Regions from separate parts of the Neoasaia chiangmaiensis genome, predicted to be linked through region 1. Evidence: predicted binding sites of a transcription regulator. Region 1 holds the regulator's gene; each other region holds the start of a gene.

What was found. Region 1 encodes LexA, which represses DNA repair genes until DNA is damaged. Its sites were predicted from a motif close to TGTTCTANNTANGTTC; they were not measured.
Region 2: A0U93_RS11775 (ImuA family protein) is a predicted target of LexA. The motif match lies at 2,121-2,136, and genes of this name have one in related genera.
Region 3: A0U93_RS10600 (LexA family protein) is a predicted target of LexA. The motif match lies at 2,758-2,773, and genes of this name have one in related genera.
Region 4: dinB (DNA polymerase IV) is a predicted target of LexA. The motif match lies at 2,470-2,485, and genes of this name have one in related genera.

What each region holds. Positions count from the first base shown of each region.
Region 1 covers NZ_CP014691.1:999,085-1,003,774, forward strand. The annotation lists gene eno (phosphopyruvate hydratase) at 1-605, shown strand, start outside; gene A0U93_RS04765 (dimethylarginine dimethylaminohydrolase family protein) at 663-1,511, opposite strand; gene A0U93_RS04770 (FtsB family cell division protein) at 1,668-1,982, shown strand; gene rpmG (50S ribosomal protein L33) at 2,044-2,211, opposite strand; gene lexA (transcriptional repressor LexA) at 2,448-3,131, shown strand; gene A0U93_RS04785 (hypothetical protein) at 3,148-3,729, opposite strand; gene pgsA (CDP-diacylglycerol--glycerol-3-phosphate 3-phosphatidyltransferase) at 3,816-4,421, opposite strand; gene uvrC (excinuclease ABC subunit UvrC) at 4,506-4,690, opposite strand, start outside.
Region 2 covers NZ_CP014691.1:2,447,844-2,452,533, forward strand. The annotation lists gene A0U93_RS11770 (DUF6504 family protein) at 1-1,397, opposite strand, end outside; gene A0U93_RS11775 (ImuA family protein) at 1,312-2,076, opposite strand; gene A0U93_RS11780 (ATP-dependent helicase) at 2,233-4,335, shown strand; gene A0U93_RS11785 (SOS response-associated peptidase) at 4,348-4,690, shown strand, end outside.
Region 3 covers NZ_CP014691.1:2,184,563-2,189,252, reverse strand. The annotation lists gene gmk (guanylate kinase) at 1-276, shown strand, start outside; gene rfaE1 (D-glycero-beta-D-manno-heptose-7-phosphate kinase) at 282-1,730, shown strand; gene A0U93_RS10605 (DNA/RNA non-specific endonuclease) at 1,736-2,482, shown strand; gene A0U93_RS10600 (LexA family protein) at 2,797-3,183, shown strand; gene A0U93_RS10595 (Y-family DNA polymerase) at 3,183-4,442, shown strand; gene A0U93_RS10590 (hypothetical protein) at 4,607-4,690, shown strand, end outside.
Region 4 covers NZ_CP014691.1:1,473,205-1,477,894, reverse strand. The annotation lists gene A0U93_RS07000 (ABC transporter permease subunit) at 1-748, opposite strand, end outside; gene A0U93_RS06995 (sugar ABC transporter ATP-binding protein) at 762-2,321, opposite strand; gene dinB (DNA polymerase IV) at 2,510-3,622, shown strand; gene A0U93_RS06985 (DUF2501 domain-containing protein) at 3,709-4,179, shown strand; gene A0U93_RS06980 (MFS transporter) at 4,304-4,690, shown strand, end outside.

The DNA of each region.
Region 1 (4,690 bases):
TGGAAGCCGCCGGCTATCGTCTGGGTGAGGACGTCACCTTCGCGCTCGATTGCGCCGCGACGGAGTTCTACAAGGACGGCCGCTATAAAATGGACGGCGAAGGCAAGGATCTCGATGCGGGCGGCATGGTCGCCTATCTCAGCGACCTCGCCGCCCGCTACCCGATCGTCTCGATCGAGGACGGTCTGGCGGAAGACGACTGGGAAGGCTGGGTGGAACTGACCCGCGCGCTCGGCAAGAAAATCCAGATCGTGGGCGACGACCTGTTCGTCACCAACACGGAGCGTTTGCGCCGCGGCATCGAGGAAGGCGCCGCCAATGCGCTCCTGGTGAAGGTCAACCAGATCGGCACCCTGACCGAGACGTTGCAGGCCATGGAAACCGCCCATCGCGTCGGTTATGCCTGTGTCATGAGCCATCGCTCGGGCGAGACGGAAGACTCGGTGATCGCCGACCTCGCGGTGGCGACGAACTGCGGTCAGATCAAGACCGGTTCGCTCTCGCGCTCCGACCGCACGGCGAAGTACAATCAGTTGATCCGTATCGAGAACGAACTCGCGACGGCCGCCCAGTATGCCGGTCGCACGATCCTGCGCCGCAACTGAACGATAACGCCGGCAGCAAAACAAAAAGGGGGAGCCGATCGGCTCCTCCTTTTTTATTCAACGCGTCACGTTATCGAGCCGCAACGTCATGCAATAAGCACCGCCGCCCGACAGCATGAAGGGCTGCAACGGCACGCCCGATACCGTGTATCCAAGCGCCGAGAGCCGCTCGACCAGCGAGGCCGGGGGCGCCGCCATGATGACCTGATCGTCGAAAGCAACGGCATTGACGCAGAAATGCCGCGCATCCTCCTCGGTGGCCACGATACGCTGCTCCGGCGGCACGATCGCCGCGATCCGCGCCTGCGTCTCGGCGGAGAATGCGGGCGGATAATAAAGAACCTCACCACGCGGCAGAACGTGGAAACAGGTATCGAGATGGTAGAAACGCTCCGTCACCAGCGGAAGGCGCTCGACCCGGATACCGAACGTCTCGGCAATGACCGCCACGCTCTCCTCGACCGATCTCTGCCCATAACCGACCCAGGCGAAACCCCGGCTTCGGTCCCACAGACAGTCCCCCGCGCCTTCCTGAAGAAGGCCGTCGGGCAGCGGCACAATCTCCGTCAGCGTGCCGTCGGCAACCATGTCCTCGAAAATTTTCTGGAAATATGGCTCCTCGCCACGTCGTTCGGAGAACCGGAAGCGTGCGGGCAGAACCCTGCCATCGAACACAATACCGGCATTGGCCGGGAACACCATGTCCGGCAGTCCCTCCTGACCGGACACAACCGTCACCTTCGCGCCGGCACGCTCCAGGGCGGCATGCAAGGCGTTGAAACCCCGTCGGGCACCCTGCGCGTTCTCGGCTGGATTACGGGCCCAAAGCTCAGGGTCCATCCAGGGATTGATGGCATAGGAAACATCGTAATGTCCGGGATCGACCAGCAGAAAATGGGGCCTCATTGACTATCCTTTGAGATGTTTTTGCTCATCATCCGATATCGACGCCCATGCGAGACATTCTTTGCGCCCACGGCATGGTTTGCGTTATGACATGAACAGGCGACCATTCGCCAATATCCGCCTGGTAGGAAAAGAGACCTCGTGAAAGTCGTCCGCATGTTTCGGCGCGCCGTGCGCGCGATCGTCCCCCCGGCCCTTTTCCTCGGCCTGACCGCCTATTTCGGCTGGAACGCCATGCAGGGCGACCATGGCATTCATGCCTATCACCAGCAGCTTCAGCTTCGGGAGCAGGCCCTCCAGGCCCAGCGCGACGCCAACGATGAACAGATCGTCTGGAAACGTCGCGTCGCCAGTCTGGACGAGCGGGCGCTCAACGCCGACATGCTGGACGAACGGGCGCGTGCCATGCTCAACCTTGCCCGCACCGGCGATCTCGTGATTCCCTACGGGCCGCACGACAAACTTTACTGACCCCGGACATAAAAAAAGCGGCCCCGAAGGACCGCCCTTTTCGGTTCCGCAAGCGCAGGGCTTACTTGATCTTCGCTTCGCGGAAAGCCACGTGCTTGCGCACGACCGGATCGTACTTGCGCACTTCCATCTTGCCCGTCGCCGAGCGGGCGTTCTTCTTCGTCACGTAGAAATAGCCCGTATCCGCCGTCGAAACGAGACGGATCTGAATGACGTTGGTCTTGGCCATGGGAACCTCGAAGCTGCTGATGTCGCTGCGCGCGACAGGGACGGCAGCGTTGATGAAAGTTGGGCGCAAAATGCTGATACAAGGGGCTCAGGTCAAGTCTTTCCGCACGCCATTGACCAGGAAAACGTCAAATTCGACCGGAAAATGACTTGCGAGGACCGAAACAGGAACCTATGTAGAACAAACCGGTTATTGACTGCCATTCCGACTCGGACCGGTTTGCCGCAGGAGCATCCATGCTGACCCGCAAACAGCACCAGTTGTTACTCTACATCGACGACCACCTCCGCCGTACCGGCTTTTCGCCCTCTTTCGACGAAATGAAGGATGCGCTGGAACTGCGCTCCAAATCCGGCATCCATCGTCTCATCTCCGCATTGGAAGAGCGGGGTTTCCTGCGCCGCCATCATCATCGTGCCCGCGCGCTGGAAGTCGTACGCCTGCCCAATACCGAGACGGCAGCTTTTACGCCTAACGTCATTCAGGGGGACTTCTCCGCCCGTCTCAGCGGCGTGGCCAACGACGGCGTCGCCCCCACAGTGTCCCTTCCCCTCTACGGCAAGATCGCAGCCGGCCTGCCGATCGAGGCACTCCGCGACAACGGGACACAGATCCAGGTCCCCAGCACACTGGTCGGCCACGGAGAGCATTATGCCCTTGAGGTTTCCGGTGATTCGATGATCGAGGCCGGAATCCTCAATGGCGACACCGTCATCATCCGCCGTGACGACACGGCCGAGAACGGCCAGATCGTCGTCGCCCTGATCGATGGTGAGGAAGTGACGTTGAAGCGCCTGCGCCGCCGCGGTAACGCCATCGCACTGGAACCTGCCAACGCCGCCTACGAGACGCGTATCGTGCCCGCCGATCGCATCCGCATTCAGGGCCGCCTCATTGGCCTGTTCCGTCATTACGAGTGAATGCTGGCGCCGCGGCTCAGTGCTGCGGCGCTGCTCCATCCTTGCGAACCGAAACAGTACCGTCCGGCGCGATGAATGTACTCGTGCCGTCGCCATTGGGGATGACGATCGTATCCTTCCGCGGCGTGGCGCCGTAATGCCGGGCATTGTCCGGCACGGTAGATGGCAACTCCGGCGTTGACGGTATGCCCGCGCCGGAAAAGTCATGCACGCCATGGCGCATGTCGTCGGTCTCACCAGCGCTGATCGACTTTCCTTCCGGCATCTGCTGTCCGTCCTGCCCCAGCGACCCGCCTTCCGTCATGTTGCCGTAATATGTATTGGGATCGCCGAGCGACGCGGCGATGCCGCCATGGCTGTTTTCGACGTCACGCAATGTCGGCAGCGGCTGCGGTGCCCCAGGCCAGATATTGCCGGGCTGCGCCAGTATCGGCATCGCCTGAACATCATGACCACGTGCCCGTTCGAGATTTTCCGAGTCGCCGCTCGGCCCATTCGGGTTCTCGCCAGGCAATGTTGCCGTATCGTGAAGGAATTTGCCGAAACCGGAACATCCGCTCAAAACGATAGGCAGTATCAGCAGAGCGGCTTTCCGCATGTCATGCTCCCACTATTTGCAGTCATTTACTTACCGGCACAATTCGCCGGGCGCCAGAGAGCAGTAACAACAATCATTGCAAACAGTCAGGGTGCAGGCTTTGCGGCTGTTGTCTGCCGGACGCGTCCCGTCATCCGCGCAACACCGGCCGTCAGATAGCCCCAGCCACTCACCAGTGTCGGCCCAACGGAAATCCACAACAACACGCCACCGATCGTGCTGACCGGCAGGAACGAAAGGCCAATCAGTCGCCCGGTGGAATCGCCCGCCAGCAGGAAGCCGATCGCCACCATCTGAATGCCGGTCTTCCATTTCGCCAGACGCGTGGACGGTAACGTCGCCCGTTGCGACGCCATATATTCCCGAAGACCGCTCACCAGTATCTCACGCAGCATGATGACGATGGCCGCGAACAGCGAGCCCGCCGCCAGCCTTCCGTAACCGGCAAGCGTGAGCAGAAGCGCACCGACCAGCAACTTGTCGGCAATCGGGTCCATCATGCGGCCAAGATCGGAATTCTGGTGCCAGCGCCGGGCCAGCATACCATCGAGATAATCCGTGATGCAGGCCGCGATATAAATCAGGCAGGCCGCCAGATCCGCAACCGGCTGCCGAATCGCCACAAGCGCCACCAGGATCGGGATGGCGGCAATGCGAAGAAGTGTCAGAACATTCGGCAAGTCCGTCAGCATGGTTCGATCCTAACGCATAACCCTACCGTCGGATACCACGGATCGCCGGGCCGATACCCTTTCGGCAGGCATCACTTTTTTTCTTCATGCTTCAGCACCGCGCGTCCATTCCGGATGAAAATGGCCATAAATCGTGCGTGCCGTCTCGGAATTGATGCCCGCCACATCAGCCAGTTCCTGCAATCCCGCCTGCTTCACGCCGCGTGCCGACCCGAAATGGTTCAGGAGCGCCCGTTTGCGCGCCGCGCCGATGCCGGGAATCGTATCCA
Region 2 (4,690 bases), 1.4 Mb from region 1:
GTCAGCTCGGCGTCATTTTTCCACCACTCGCCAAAGACCCGCTCAGGCCCGTCAGCGCATTTCACTTTCCGCCGCACGCCCCGCCAGATGAAGAACAAGGGCGGCTGGTCCGGCAGTTCCGCCATGGCCTGCACCGGCTCAGGTCGTGCCAGCAGGCGGGTGGGACGTGGCCAATGCTCCGGCCAGTCCTTTGTCTCTTCAGGTGCAAGGGCAGGCACACGGCAGAAAGAGCGTTCGGGCAGGTCGCTTTCCACTGGGGCAAAGCGATAGAGCGCCTGTGTACCGACACGGTTGGCCAGTGTGTCGATCAGGTCGGACACATCGGCTTCTTCTTCGGCGATGAGCGAGGAGACGGTCTGGCGCCGATCCATGGGCTCCGCCAGAGAGGCGATTAGCACCATGCGCTCGATGCCGAAGCCCGGATTGATCGTTTCGATTTTCTCGCACAGCAGCCGCGTCAGGCGCTTCACATCGCGTACCGGCATGGCGGTCGCCACGCGGATCGCCTCGGTGCGGTTGTCCACCCGATGCAGCAGCAGATCAAGACGGCGCACGCCCTGTCCGCGCTCGTCCAGTCCCTGGCAGAGCAGCGGCACCAGCTTGCCGATATATTTGGCGATGGTTTCGGCGGCCCCGATCGGCTCGGCAAAATTACGGCTGACCTCGACCGGATCCACCGGGCGGACTGGCATGATAGCTTCCCCCATACGCCCGAACGCCTGATCCAGCCTACGGGCGACATCCGGTCCGAAACGCAGCGCCAGCGGTGCACGTGGCATGGCGGCCAGTGGTCCGATGCGGGATACGCCCAGCGTGGGCAGACCCTCAATGATAGGTGAGGGCAGGCGGAGTGCTTCAACGGGCAGATCTGCCAGAGCAGAGGTCGTTTTATCTGAAGGGACAACCGCAATCGCTAACCGGCCATAGCGAGCCAGTGCATGGGCCGCCCCCCAGGTGTCCGCCACCACAGCTTTTGCCCGAAAACCTGCGCCCGCCATGCGATGAACCATGTCCTTGAGCATGGGAAGTTCACCGCCGTGCAGGTGATCCGCCCCCGTCGTGTCCAGAACCAGCCCGTCCGGTGCATCGACGGCCACGATGGGCGCGATCCGGTGCTGGAACCACAGCGCCAGCTTTTCCAGCCCCAGACGGTCTCCCTCGGGATCGGCGTCCATCAGCACCAGATCGGGATACAGCGCCTGGGCCTTGGCGATTGGTGTGCCGGGACGCAGTCCCAGCTTGCGGGCGGCCAGATCGACCGACAGGACAACTCGTCGTCGTCCTTCACGCCCGGCCAGTGCGAGCGGCGTTTCAGGCGCGGGCGCGTCTGGTCCAAGTCGTTTCCTGATCCGGTCGGTCGGCCAGAGCGGCAGGTAAAGAGAGACGACCCTTGCCATCACAAGCCTCCACTTCAAAATCGGCACATTCGCCTGCGCGGGCACGGATCAGTTCCAGCAGCCAGCGAGAACGGCCTACACCGGGCACCGGCAACGGTAGGGAAGGCAGGACGGAGACCCGCCAGCGTGTCACACTGGCAGTCGGCTGGCCAAAATCCGCCGCATCCGTCTGTCGTCGCCAGCGGCGGATCGCGATGCCAAGCGAACCAGACGTTTCAGCCGCCAGTTGCAGGCGACGCGAGGCCGTCATGGACAGGCGGGATACTTCCGCGACAACAGCTCCGAGGCCGCCATGCCGCAGCCCTTCCTCGAAGCAGGCCAGCACATCGACTTCCGAACTGGCCTCGACATAGATCGTCCGCCGCGCAGAAAGCCCCACCTGTTTCAGGGAAGGGGCGAACACGTCCTGACGGGTGACGATCCAGAGCACCTTACCGCGCGTACGGGCGGCAATCCCGGCGCAGAACTGACCGGCGGCGGCACTGTGCAGAGCATCATTCCCGCCTCCTGCCACTTCATGCAACGCACCTAGCGCCAGACCGCCACCGGGCAGGCGACTGTCGATCTCGCGCACGCCAAAAGGCAGCACCGTGCGGCGTCGGTCGCAGTGCCCTTCGAGACGGCTGATCGCAGCCCGCAGCGTCTCCAGACCGGGTTTTTTCGCGGTTTCAGCAGTCATGTCACGGTTCTATGTCCCTTGTGCAGGTGCATTTCATGATTATATGTTCCTGATTTGTTCTAATTATGCTACGCAAGTCAATGCAAATTCGCTCCGTATCCGGCATGCTGGTGTTCGATGTCGGTTCGGTATCGTTGATGAAAGTGCGCTAAGGAATTGAATCCAGAACCTTCTCCCGCTTCGGGCAGCGACGATTATCTGTCCCGTCTGAATGATGCGCAGCGGCAGGCCGTCACGCACGGGACCGGGGTCTCGCCGGGCAGGGCGGATTCATCCCCGCTGCTGGTCATCGCCGGCGCCGGTTCGGGCAAGACCAACACACTGGCGCACCGGGTCGCGCATCTGATCGCCTCGGGTGCCGATCCGCGCCGCATCCTGCTGCTGACCTTCTCGCGGCGGGCCAGTGTCGAGATGACGCGACGGGTAGAGCGGATCTGCAAAACGGCGCTCGGCGACAAGGCCGGTCCTCTGGCCGATGCGCTGGCCTGGGCCGGGACGTTTCATGCCATCGGCGCCCGGCTGCTGCGGGAGTATGCGCAGCAGATTGGCATGGACCCGGCCTTCTCGATCCATGATCGGGAGGATTCCGCCGATCTGATGAATCTGATCAGGCATGATCTGGGGTTTTCCAAAACCGAGAAGCGTTTTCCCGGCAAGGGCACGTGCCTTGCCATCTACTCCCGTGTGGTCAATTCCGGCGCACCGCTCGCCGACGTGTTGTTGAAGCATTATCCGTGGTGCGCGGGCTGGGACGCGCAGCTCAAACAGCTCTTTGCAGGTTATGTTACGGCCAAGCAGGAACAGGGTGTGCTGGATTACGACGATCTGCTGCTGTGCTGGGCGCAGATGGTGAGCGATCCGGTGCTGGCCGCCGATATCGGCGGCAAATGGGATCATATGCTGGTCGACGAGTATCAGGACACCAACCGGCTGCAGGCGGAGATCCTGCTGGGCATGAAGCCCGACGGACGCGGACTGACGGTGGTGGGCGACGACGCGCAGAGCATATACGCTTTTCGGGCGGCGACCGTGCGCAACATCCTTGATTTCCCGGCGTCCTTCGATCCCCCGGCATGCGTCGTGACGCTGGACCGGAATTATCGCTCGACAAAGCCCATTCTGGATGCGGCCAACGCCGTCATTGGCGAAGCTGCCGAGCGGTTCACCAAGGATCTGTGGACCGAGCGACAGTCCGACGAACTTCCCAGGCTCGTGACAATCTGGGACGACACCGCCCAGGCGAACTATATCGCGGATCGTGTGCTGGAAGAGCGGGAGGCCGGCACGCCGATGAAGCAGCAGGCGGTGTTGTTCCGGGCCTCGCACCATAGCAGCACGCTGGAGGTGGAACTGACAAGGCGCAACATCCCGTTCGTGAAGTTCGGCGGCCTGAAGTTTCTCGACAGCGCCCATGTGAAGGACGTGCTGGCTCTGCTGCGCTTTGCCCAGAACCCGCGCGACCGCATCGCGGGCTTCCGGGTCCTGCAGCTTCTGCCGGGCGTGGGGCCGACCTCAGCTCGGCGCGTGCTGGACACGATGGGTGAGAGTGCCCATCCCTTCGAGGCATTGAAGGATCTGAAAGCCCCACCGCGCAGTGGCGAGGCCTGGACGGGTTTCGTGAACCTGCTGACAGCCCTTGGCAGTCATCAGGTCGGCTGGCCGGGCGAGATCGCGGTTGTGCGGTACTGGTATGAGCCGCATCTGGAGCGGCTGCATGAGGACGCCTCCACCCGTCTGGCGGACCTGGTGCAACTGGAGCAGATCGCCGGCGGTTATCCCTCACGTGAGAAATTCCTCACCGAACTGACACTCGACCCGCCGGATGCAACGTCCGATCAGGCTGGCGTGCCGTTGCTGGATGAGGATTATCTGATCCTCTCGACGATCCATTCCGCCAAGGGGCAGGAATGGAAGAACGTGTTCGTGATGAACGCCGTCGACGGCTGCATTCCGTCCGATCTGGCTACCGGCGAGCAGGATGACATCGAGGAGGAACGCCGGCTGCTCTATGTGGCTATGACACGGGCGAAGGACAGTCTCGATATCATGGTGCCGCAGCGTTTTTACGTGCATGGCCAGCACAGCCGGGGCGACCGGCATGTCTATGCTTCACGGAGCCGCTTCATCGACCGCGATATGCTGCCCCTGTTTCAGTCTGTATCCTGGCCCGTTGTGAAGCCAGAGGAGCAGGCCCGGCAGGAGGCGGTGCAGTCCGTGCGGATCGACATGGCCGCCCGTCTGCGCGGCATGTGGTCGTAAGGGAGCAGACAGATGTGCAATCTCTATTCCATGACTTCCAACCCACAGGCGATCAAGGACGTTGCAAAAGTCCTCGAGGATCGCACGGGGAATCTCCAGCCATTGCCCGAGATTTACCCGAACACGATGGCGCCGATTGTGCGGAATGGCACGAACGGTCGTGAACTGGTCATGGGCCGCTGGGGCATGCCGACACCGCCGGGATACCTGAAAGGCCATAAGGTGGATCGTGGTGTCACCAACATCCGCAATCCGACCTCGACATGGTGGAAGCGATGGGAAGGTGTGGCACATCGCTGTCTGGTGCCGCTGACGGCGTTCTCGGAGCCGGAGCGTCTGCCTGACGGGAAATTGC
Region 3 (4,690 bases), 1.2 Mb from region 1:
CTGTTCGTCCTGCCCCCCTCCCTCCCGGAACTGGAGCGCCGCCTGCGGTCCCGCGCCTCCGACGATGCGGCGGAGATCGACCGCCGCATGGCGGCGGCGCGCGACGAGATGTCGCATTGGGCGGAGTTCGATCATGTCATCGTCAACGAGGAACTCGATCGCGCCGTCAGCGAGGCGCGCGCTGTGCTGACGGCCGCGCGCCTTCGCACGGTTCGCCAGCACGGCCTGGCGGACGTCGTCGCGAGCTTCGGGCCCGTGCCATCTGCCCAGCCATAAACATCATGGACTTCTCACGCGTCACTGTTCTGTGCCTGGGCGATCTGATGCTCGATCGCTTCATCTACGGCGCGATGGAACGCATCTCGCCCGAAGCGCCCGTGCCGGTATTGCGCCTGACGCGCACGCGGGAGATGGCGGGTGGCGTCGGCAATGTCGCCAACAACATCCGCAGCCTCGGCGGTCGGGCGATCCTGCTCGGCCTGACCGGCGACGACGCGCCGGGCCATGCATTGCGGCAACTACTGGCGGAAACCGCACGCATCGAGAACCGCGCAACCGTCAGCGCCACGCGGCCGACCACCTGCAAGACACGCTTCATCGCCGCCAACCAGCAGGTCATTCGCGCGGATGAGGAAAGTCTGACACCGCTGACCACGCCGGAACTGGCCGCGCTGCGCGAAGCGGCATTGCAAGCCCTGCCGGAGGCGCAGGCGGTGATCGTCTCCGATTACGGCAAGGGCGTGTGCCACCCCGATATCCTGTCGGTCGTCATCGACGCCGCGCGCCAACGCGGAACGCCCGTCTTCGTCGATCCGAAATCGCTGGATTTCACACGCTACCACGGCGCGACCTGCATCACGCCCAACGCCCGCGAACTCGGACAGGCCGCCGGTTTCCCCACCGAGACACTCGACGCGGTCGAGCAGGCCGCGCGTTTTCTCATGGCGCAGGCTGGCGCCGACGCCATCCTGGCGACACGCTCGGAACGCGGCATGGCCCTGGTGGAAGGCGCGGCGCCCATCCGTGCGGTGCCGAGCCGGGCACGCGAGGTGTTCGATGTCTCCGGCGCGGGCGATACGGTGATCGCCACCATGGCCCTGGCCCATGCCGCCGGCTCCTCACTGGAGCAGGCCATGCATATCGCCAATGCCGCCGCGGGCGTGGTGGTCGGCAAGCTCGGCACCGCGACGGCGGACATTCAGGAGGTCACCGCCGAACTCGAAGCCCAACTGGACACCACGGCCGATGGTGTGGCGCCGGTCGATTGCCCCCTTCTGGACCGCGAGGGCGCATCGGCACTGGCGGAGCGATGGCGGGCGCAGGGCCTGCGGATCGGCTTTGCCAATGGCTGCTTCGATCTGCTGCATCCGGGCCATATCGCCCTGCTCACGCAAGCCCGCGCTGCGTGTGACCGCCTGATCGTGGCGCTGAACACCGATGCCAGCGTCCAGCGCCTGAAAGGCCCGAGCCGGCCGGTCAACCCGTTGGCGGATCGTGCGGCCGTGATTGGCGCATTACGCCATGTGGACGCCGTGACGGCGTTCGACGAGGACACACCGCTTGCGTTGATCCAACGCCTGTTGCCCGATGTGCTGGTGAAGGGCGCGGATTACACGCGCGATCAGGTCGTGGGCGCCGATGTGGTCGAGGCGCATGGCGGCAGGGTCCTGCTGGCAACGCTCACGCCCGGGCGCTCGACGACCGCCATGTTAACCAGGGCCGGTCGCTAGACCGCATGCTGTCACGTCTCGTGTTCCTATTGGCGGTCATGCCTTTCGGTGCCGTGGCGGCAGGTTGTCCCGGCATCGGCCCTGCCGACCGGTTGCCGAGCGTCGCGCAGGACGGCCCGATCTTCTGCAACCACGCCTATGCCGTTCAGGTCTCGCCCGAGACGCGCGACCCGATCTGGTCCGCCGAACATCTGACACGCGCCAGCGTGCGCGCCGCGACCGCACTGCATGGGCGAGACGATTTCCACCCCGACGACCGCCTGCCGATGGCGGCGCGCGCCACACTGGCCGACTACAAGCGTTCCGGCTGGTCACGCGGTCACATGACGCCGAGCGGCGACATGCCGGACCCGAAGGCACGGGCCGAAACCTACGCCCTATCGAACATCGTGCCGCAATCCGCACGACTGAATTCCGGCGCATGGGATCATATCGAACACGCCGTGCGACAGCAGGCACTGCGCGACGGTGAAATCTATGTCGTGACCGGCCCTGCCTTCCGGGAAGATCGCGGCACGATCGGCATCGACGACGTGCGCGTGCCGTCCTCCGTCTGGAAGGCCGCCTACGACCCGGCGGCGAACGCCATCGGCGTCATCGTCTGCAAGAACACGACGCACCCGACCTGCGATCAGGTCGATCTTGCCGCCCTGTATCGCGTGACGGGCATCGACCCCTTCCCCGGCGCACCGTCATCGGCACGAACGCATCGCCTGTCGATTGCCGCATGGACGAAGGAAACGACGCGCTGATGCGACAAAGGCGAGTCGTGAGGAAATTTTATCATCGGGAGAATCTGGCGCGCCCTGCTGGATTCGAACCAGCGACCCACAGCTTAGAAGGAGCCAGGTTTTCCTAAGATTTCAGCGAGTCGTTGGCAATAAACTGCGCAAAACGACTCGCTGGATTGCTTGATCTAAGGGCGAGGTTTGCAGATAAAAATCCTTCCCCATAGCTTGAGTTCCTCCAGTAGCTGGTGGCCAAATGCCAAACAGATAAACAACAACCAGCTTGACACACGCTGCCATGTTCTCGTTATGTTCCCGCACTGAGGGAGGCAACAACGATGAGCATGGCATATCAGGGCGACAGGACGACGGGATTCGCGTCACCGGCGGCGGACGACATTGAAGGGACGATCGACCTGATGAGCGAGGCGCTGGATCTGCGCCGACCCAGCCGCTACCCGGTCCGCGTTGAGGGCGATGTCTTGCTCAACCGGTCGATCCGGCATGGCGATATCCTTGTGGTCGATGCAGCGATTGCCCCTCGTCCCGGCGTCGTGGTCGTTGCCAGTGTCGGCGACGAACTGCGCGTCTGCGAACTGACCCAGCGCAACGGCGAATGGTGGCTGCGCACCTCGACGCCGGGCAGTGCCGATATTGCCGTGGACGAGGCGACAGACGTCTCAATCTGGGCGGTTGTGTCCGGCCTTGTCCGCACCGATGTCTAATGCCTCTCTTCGCGCTCATCGACGGCAATAGCTTCTACTGCTCCTGTCAGCGCGCTTTCGAGCCGCGCCTGCGCCGCCTGCCGGTCGTCGTGCTCAGCAACAACGACGGTTGCGCCATTGCCCGCACGCGCGAGGCCAAGCTGATCGGCATCAAGATGGGCGACCCGTGGCATATGGCCCGCAAGCGCCCGGAGACGAAGCCCGTGGTCTGGTATTCGAGCAACTACGCGCTCTATGCCGATATGAGCCGTCGCATGTTTCAGGTCCTGAGCGGGCATGTGCCACGGGTCGAGCCTTACTCGATTGATGAGATGTTCCTCGACTACACCGGCATGGGTGCTGATCTGCATGGCCTGAGCCGCCGGATTCAACAGGCCGTATTGCATGAGGCGAAGATTCCCACCTGCGTCGGCTGGGGCCCGACGAAGACAATTGCCAAACTGGCGAATGGCCTCGCCAAGGATCATGCCGAACTGGACGGGCTCTGCGACCTCACCGACCCGGCGGTCCGCGCGGTCTGGTATGCCCGGACGGAGATCGGCGACGTCTGGGGTATCGGGCGCCAGACAGTAGAGAAACTGCGCCGGGAGGGCATCCAGACGATTGCCGATTTCATTGCGATGGATCCACGCAAGACGCGTGACATGCTGACGGTCGTGGGCGGTCGCATCCAGGCCGAACTGCGTGGGCAATCGTGCCTTCCACTGTCCGACGTCGCGTCAGCCCGCAAGAGTGTGGCCGCGACACGCACCTTCGGGCGCCTGGTGATGGAATGGTCGGACATGCGCGAGGCTGTGGCGCATTATGCATCGCGCGCGGCGGAGAAGCTTCGATCAGATGGGCTCTATGCCGGGCATATGTCGGTGTTTTTGCAGACCAACCCTCACAACGGCGATCCCTGGTATTCCAACCAACATTCATCCGCGATCGAACCAACCAATGATACGCGGGCGCTGGTGAAGCGTGCGACGCGCCTGCTCGCAAAGCTATGGCGACCGGGACACCGCTACTTCAAGGCGGGCGTAATCCTGACCGACCTGTCGCCGGCCGGCATGCAGGCCGTCATGTTTGCCAGCCAGAACCCGGAGATGTCCGAACGCGTGATGGCAGCGATGGACATAATCAACGCCCGCTACGGTCGCGGCATGGTAAGGACCGCCTCGACGGGCATTCAGCAGACGTGGGAAACGCGCCAGGCATTGCTGTCGGCGCGCTATACGACGAGGTTGAGTGAGATCGTGGGGGTTCGGAGTTGGTAGAATCTAGGTGAGTTGAAAATAGTAAGGCGTGCCGAACTGACAGCCAACATAGCGATACAAAGGAATCGGCATGCCAGTTTGATCTGCATGCAGTACATGGCAGAAGCTGCATGACTGATGCACGGCCCCTATCCATTCGTTTTTCGACGTACTAGATTCGCAGCATGAATTACATGCCATCCTCCCCGACACTCTCTTGGGAAAGTCGAATTGATCATTACGTCAAAGCGACGGGATTTCCTCGCAAT
Region 4 (4,690 bases), 470 kb from region 1:
TGACGCCGCCCAGGCCTGCCAGCAGGCCGGAGAGCGCATAGACGAACATCAGCACCGCGCCGACCCGGATGCCGGCGAGGCGTGCCGCGGCGGGATTGCCGCCGATGGCATAGATATGCACGCCCAGCACGGTGCGCCGCAGGATGAACCAGCTGGCGACGATGACGGCGAGGGCGATGACGGCGAGCCAGGGGATGACCAGCGTGGACGACAGCGGAATGCCGTCATTGCCGATCCACGCGAAGGACAGGGACGGATTGAAGATCGTGCGGTCCTCGCCCATCAGGCGTGCCAGGCCGCGCACGGCGGTCAGGGTGCCGAGGGTGACGATGAAAGGCGGGATCTTGAGGCCCGAGATGAGTCCGCCGTTGAACAGGCCGACCAGAAGGCCCGCGCCGAGGCAGGTCGGGATGGCGAGCCAGCCCAGGCCGGGCAGCAGCGAGACCATGAGGCCGCACATGGCGGAGAAGGCCAGTGTCGACCCGACGGACAGGTCGATGCCGCCGGTCAGGATGACGAAAGTCATGCCCGCTGACAGCACGACGTTGATCGAGGCCTGTTGCGCGACGATGGAGATGTTCTGGCCGCTCAGGAAGCGATGGCCGCCGAACACATGGAAGCCGATTGCCAGCAGGATGAGCACCGGCAGCATTCCGGCGGCCTGCAAGGCGCTGCGCAAGCGTTCGGAATGGCGGATCGAGGATGCGGATTCCGTGGGAGGAACCGTCGGGTTGAGGGTATTGGACATGACGGATTGCTCCTTAGGCCGCGATGGTTTGGGTGCTGATGCCCGCGGCATAGGCCATGATGGCCTCCTGGGTGATTTCGGGGGCGTCCGGGCCGCCGACTTCACCGGTGATGACGCCTTCGCGCATGACCAGAACGCGGTCGCACACGCCGACGATTTCCGGCATTTCGCTGGAGATGACGATGATGCCGAGGCCCTTGGCGGCCAGGTCGCCGATGATGCGGTAGATTTCGGATTTCGCGCCGATATCGACGCCACGCGTGGGCTCGTCGAGAATCAGCACTTTCGGTCCGGTTTCCAGCAGGCGACCGAGCAGAACCTTCTGCTGGTTGCCGCCGGACAGGCCGCCGACGGAAACCAGCGTGTTGGCGGCGCGCACCTTCAGCGAGGAAAAGGCGCCGCTGGCGCGGCTTTTGCCCCGGGCGCGATCCAGCACGCCGCCATGCGCGTCCCGACCGATGACGCCAAGATTGAGATTGCTGGCGCAGGACATGTCCAGGAACAGGCCGAGTGCCTTGCGGTCCTCGGTCAGATAGGCGATGCCCGCGTCCAGCGCTTCCCGCGGGGACTTGATGTCCAGCGGCTTGCCGTCGAGCGTGATGCGGCCGTTGAGGTGCGGGTCTGCCCCGTAGATCAGGCGTGCCAGTTCCGTGCGGCCCGCGCCGACGAGGCCGGCGATACCGAGGACCTCGCCACGATGCAGCGTGAAGCTGGCCGGCTTGACGCGGGCGCCGTCGGTCAGGCCGTCGACTTCCAGAACAGTCTCGCCGAAGACCGGTTTTTCGTAACGGTTCTTGACATAGAAGCCCGACAGGTCACGCCCGACCATCATGCGGACGATCGCGGCGGAACTGATCTCCTGCTTTTCGAGCGTGCCGACATAGGTGCCGTCGCGCAGCACCGCGACGCGATCGGCCAGTTCATCGATTTCGGCCATGCGATGGCTGATGTAGATGAGGGCGATGCCGTCCGAACGCAGTTGGCGGATGAGGGCGAAAAGCCGTTCCGTTTCGCGGGCCGAAAGGGCGGTTGTCGGTTCGTCCAGCACGAGGATGCGGGCCTGGCGGTGCAGGGCGCGGGCAATCTCGACAAGCTGCTGTTCCGCGACCGAAAGGGTGCCGACCAGCGTTTCGGGCCTGAAGGGTGTGCCGAGGCGCTCCAGCAGGGGGCGGCAGGCCTCGCTCATCGCGGCTCGATCGATCATGCCGCCGCGCCGCAGTTCCGCGCCGAGATGGATGTTCTCCGCCACTGTCAGGTTCGGCGCCAGGGCCAGCTCCTGATAGATGATGGCGATTCCCGCATCGCGCGCGGCAGCGGGGCTGCCCATGCGGGCGGGCTTGCCATCGATCCGGATTTCTCCGCCGGCATCGGCCACATAGGCGCCGGAGAGGATTTTCATCAGCGTCGACTTGCCAGCGCCGTTTTCGCCCATGAGGGCGAGAACCTCGCCGCCGTAGGCTGACAGGGAGACGTTCTGCAATGCCTTGACGCCGGGGAAAGTCTTGGAAATGCGGATCATTTCCAGAATCGGCGCATCCGGGCGTTCAGGCGACGTCGGAGACTCAAAACTCATTGCTGATCGTCTTCACTACCTAGGCCGGGGCCTTATGGCGGCGATTCGAATCGAAATGCCGCTATCCCTTACATTTCTTAAAGCATAACTACAGATTACTTCCATGTCATATTCCCGTGTGTAGGCAGAACAAGGACTTGGCGGCAATCGATCTTGTTTTGTTCCTGTGATGCAGGCAGAATGCCAGCATGAGCGCCGATCCGAACGAGCGGACGATCCGTCGCATACTGCATATCGACATGGACGCGTTTTACGCCTCCGTGGAGCAGCGCGACGACCCGAGCCTGAGGGGGAAGCCGCTGGCCGTCGGGCGCGGCGCGGCGCGGGGCGTCGTGGCGGCTGCCAGCTATGAGGCTCGCCGCTTCGGCGTGCGTTCGGCCATGCCGTCGGGAACTGCGACGCGACGCTGCCCGTCGCTGATTTTCGTGCCGCCGCGCTTCGAGGTCTATCGTGCGGTTTCGGCACAGATTCATGAGATATTCGGGCGCTATACGGCGATCATTCAGCCGTTGTCGCTGGATGAGGCCTATCTGGATGTCACGCACGCCGTGGCGACATATGGCTCGGCGACGGCCATTGCCGAGCGTATCCGCGCTGATATCCGCCGCGAGACGGGACTGACGGCCTCGGCGGGCGTGTCGTACAATCGCTTTCTGGCCAAGCTGGCGTCGGATCAGAACAAGCCGGACGGGCTGTTCGTCATTACGCCGCGGATGGGGCCCGATTTCGCGGCCTCCCTCGCCGTCGAGCGCTTTCACGGCATCGGCCCGTCGACGGCGGCGAGGATGCACCGGCTGGGCATTCGCACCGGCATGGATTTGCGCGCCTGGCGCATCGAGGATCTTCGTGGACATTTCGGCAAGGCGGCGGCGTTCTATTACGGTATCGCCCGCGGGATCGACGAACGCCCGGTCGAGGCGACGCGCGTCCGGAAGTCGATCGGCACCGAAACGACGTTTTTGCAGGATGTACATGATCCGGCGGAAGCGGCGGCGGCGTTGGCCCGGATTGCCGCCAAGTTGTGGGACGCCTGCGACAAGCGCGGCGTCAGCGGTCGGACCGTGACGTTGAAAGTCAAATACGCCGACTTCCGCCAGATCACCCGGTCGCGCTCGCAGATCAGGCTTGTGGCGAACGAGCGCAACCTGCTGGAACAGGGGCTGCTGGCCATGCAGCCCATCTTTCCGGTGGAACGCGGGGTGCGTTTGCTGGGCCTGACATTGTCGGCCCTGGCGGCGTGCGAAGCCGATGAGGGGCAGAAGGGGTTGTTCGACGAGACGGCCTCAACCGTCCCGAGATAACACGAATTTTTTTGGGCTTTTTTCGACGACTTTTTCCAGCATCTCGCGTTGGTCGGATACAGGCTTCATATCGCGAGGAATTTTTGATGTTTCGCTCTACGCTGCCCATGTCCAGCATGCTCGCGGGCGCGGCGATCGCCGTTGCCGTCACATTGGCGGGCTGCGCGTCCAATGGCGCGGGAACGATGTCCAGTCCCCTGACGCAGGCGGCCATGACATCCGCGGCGCAAAGTTCGGCGCAGAATGCGCTGGGTGGCATGATCGGCAATATGGGTGTCGGGAGCCTGAACCAGACCAGCGCAGGCAATGTCGCTGGCGTGCTGAACTATTGCCTGAGCAATAACCTTGCGACGACGACTCCGACAGCCACGTCGGCACTCGGCAAGTTGCAGACGCAACCGGGTGTCGCTGGGACGCCGGATTTCCAGTCGGGCTCTCAGGGGCAGTTGATGACGGGCATGAGCAATCCGATTTCGGTCTCGTCCCTGACGGACCCGCTCAAGCAGCGTGTTTGCAATATGGTCATCTCCCGCGCGCAATCGCTCGTCGGCCTCTGATCCTTAATTCGTGACCCGGCAGGCCTGCGCCGTGGCGTGACGCTGCGGCGCAATTTTTCTATCACTGGAAGTGGTGGCATTGCGGGAATGCTCGCCATGTCTGACTTCGAGGAGCATTGATTATATGAGCGCGGCGCAGAATGCGACGGCGGCTTCGCCGACGCGGCTTATCCTCGCCGTGGTTGTTTTCAATCTGATCGTCTATCTCGATATCGGCTTGCCGATGGCCGTCATACCGGTCGTCGTGCATCGCGTGCTGCACTTCAATACCGTGCTGGCCGGCTTTGCTGTCTCGCTTCAATATTTTGCGACTTTCGCATCGCGGGCATCTGCCGGCAACCGGATCGATACCGGCGGTCCCAAGCCGGTCGTGCTTGGTGGCCTGCTCATCTGCGTCATCTCCGGCCTGCTTCTTTTTGCGTCCAGCCTGTTGCAGGCAAGCGCGGTGCTTGCGCTGCTTGTCATGATGGCAAGCCGTATCGCGCTGGGCTGGTCGGAAAGCTGGACGTCC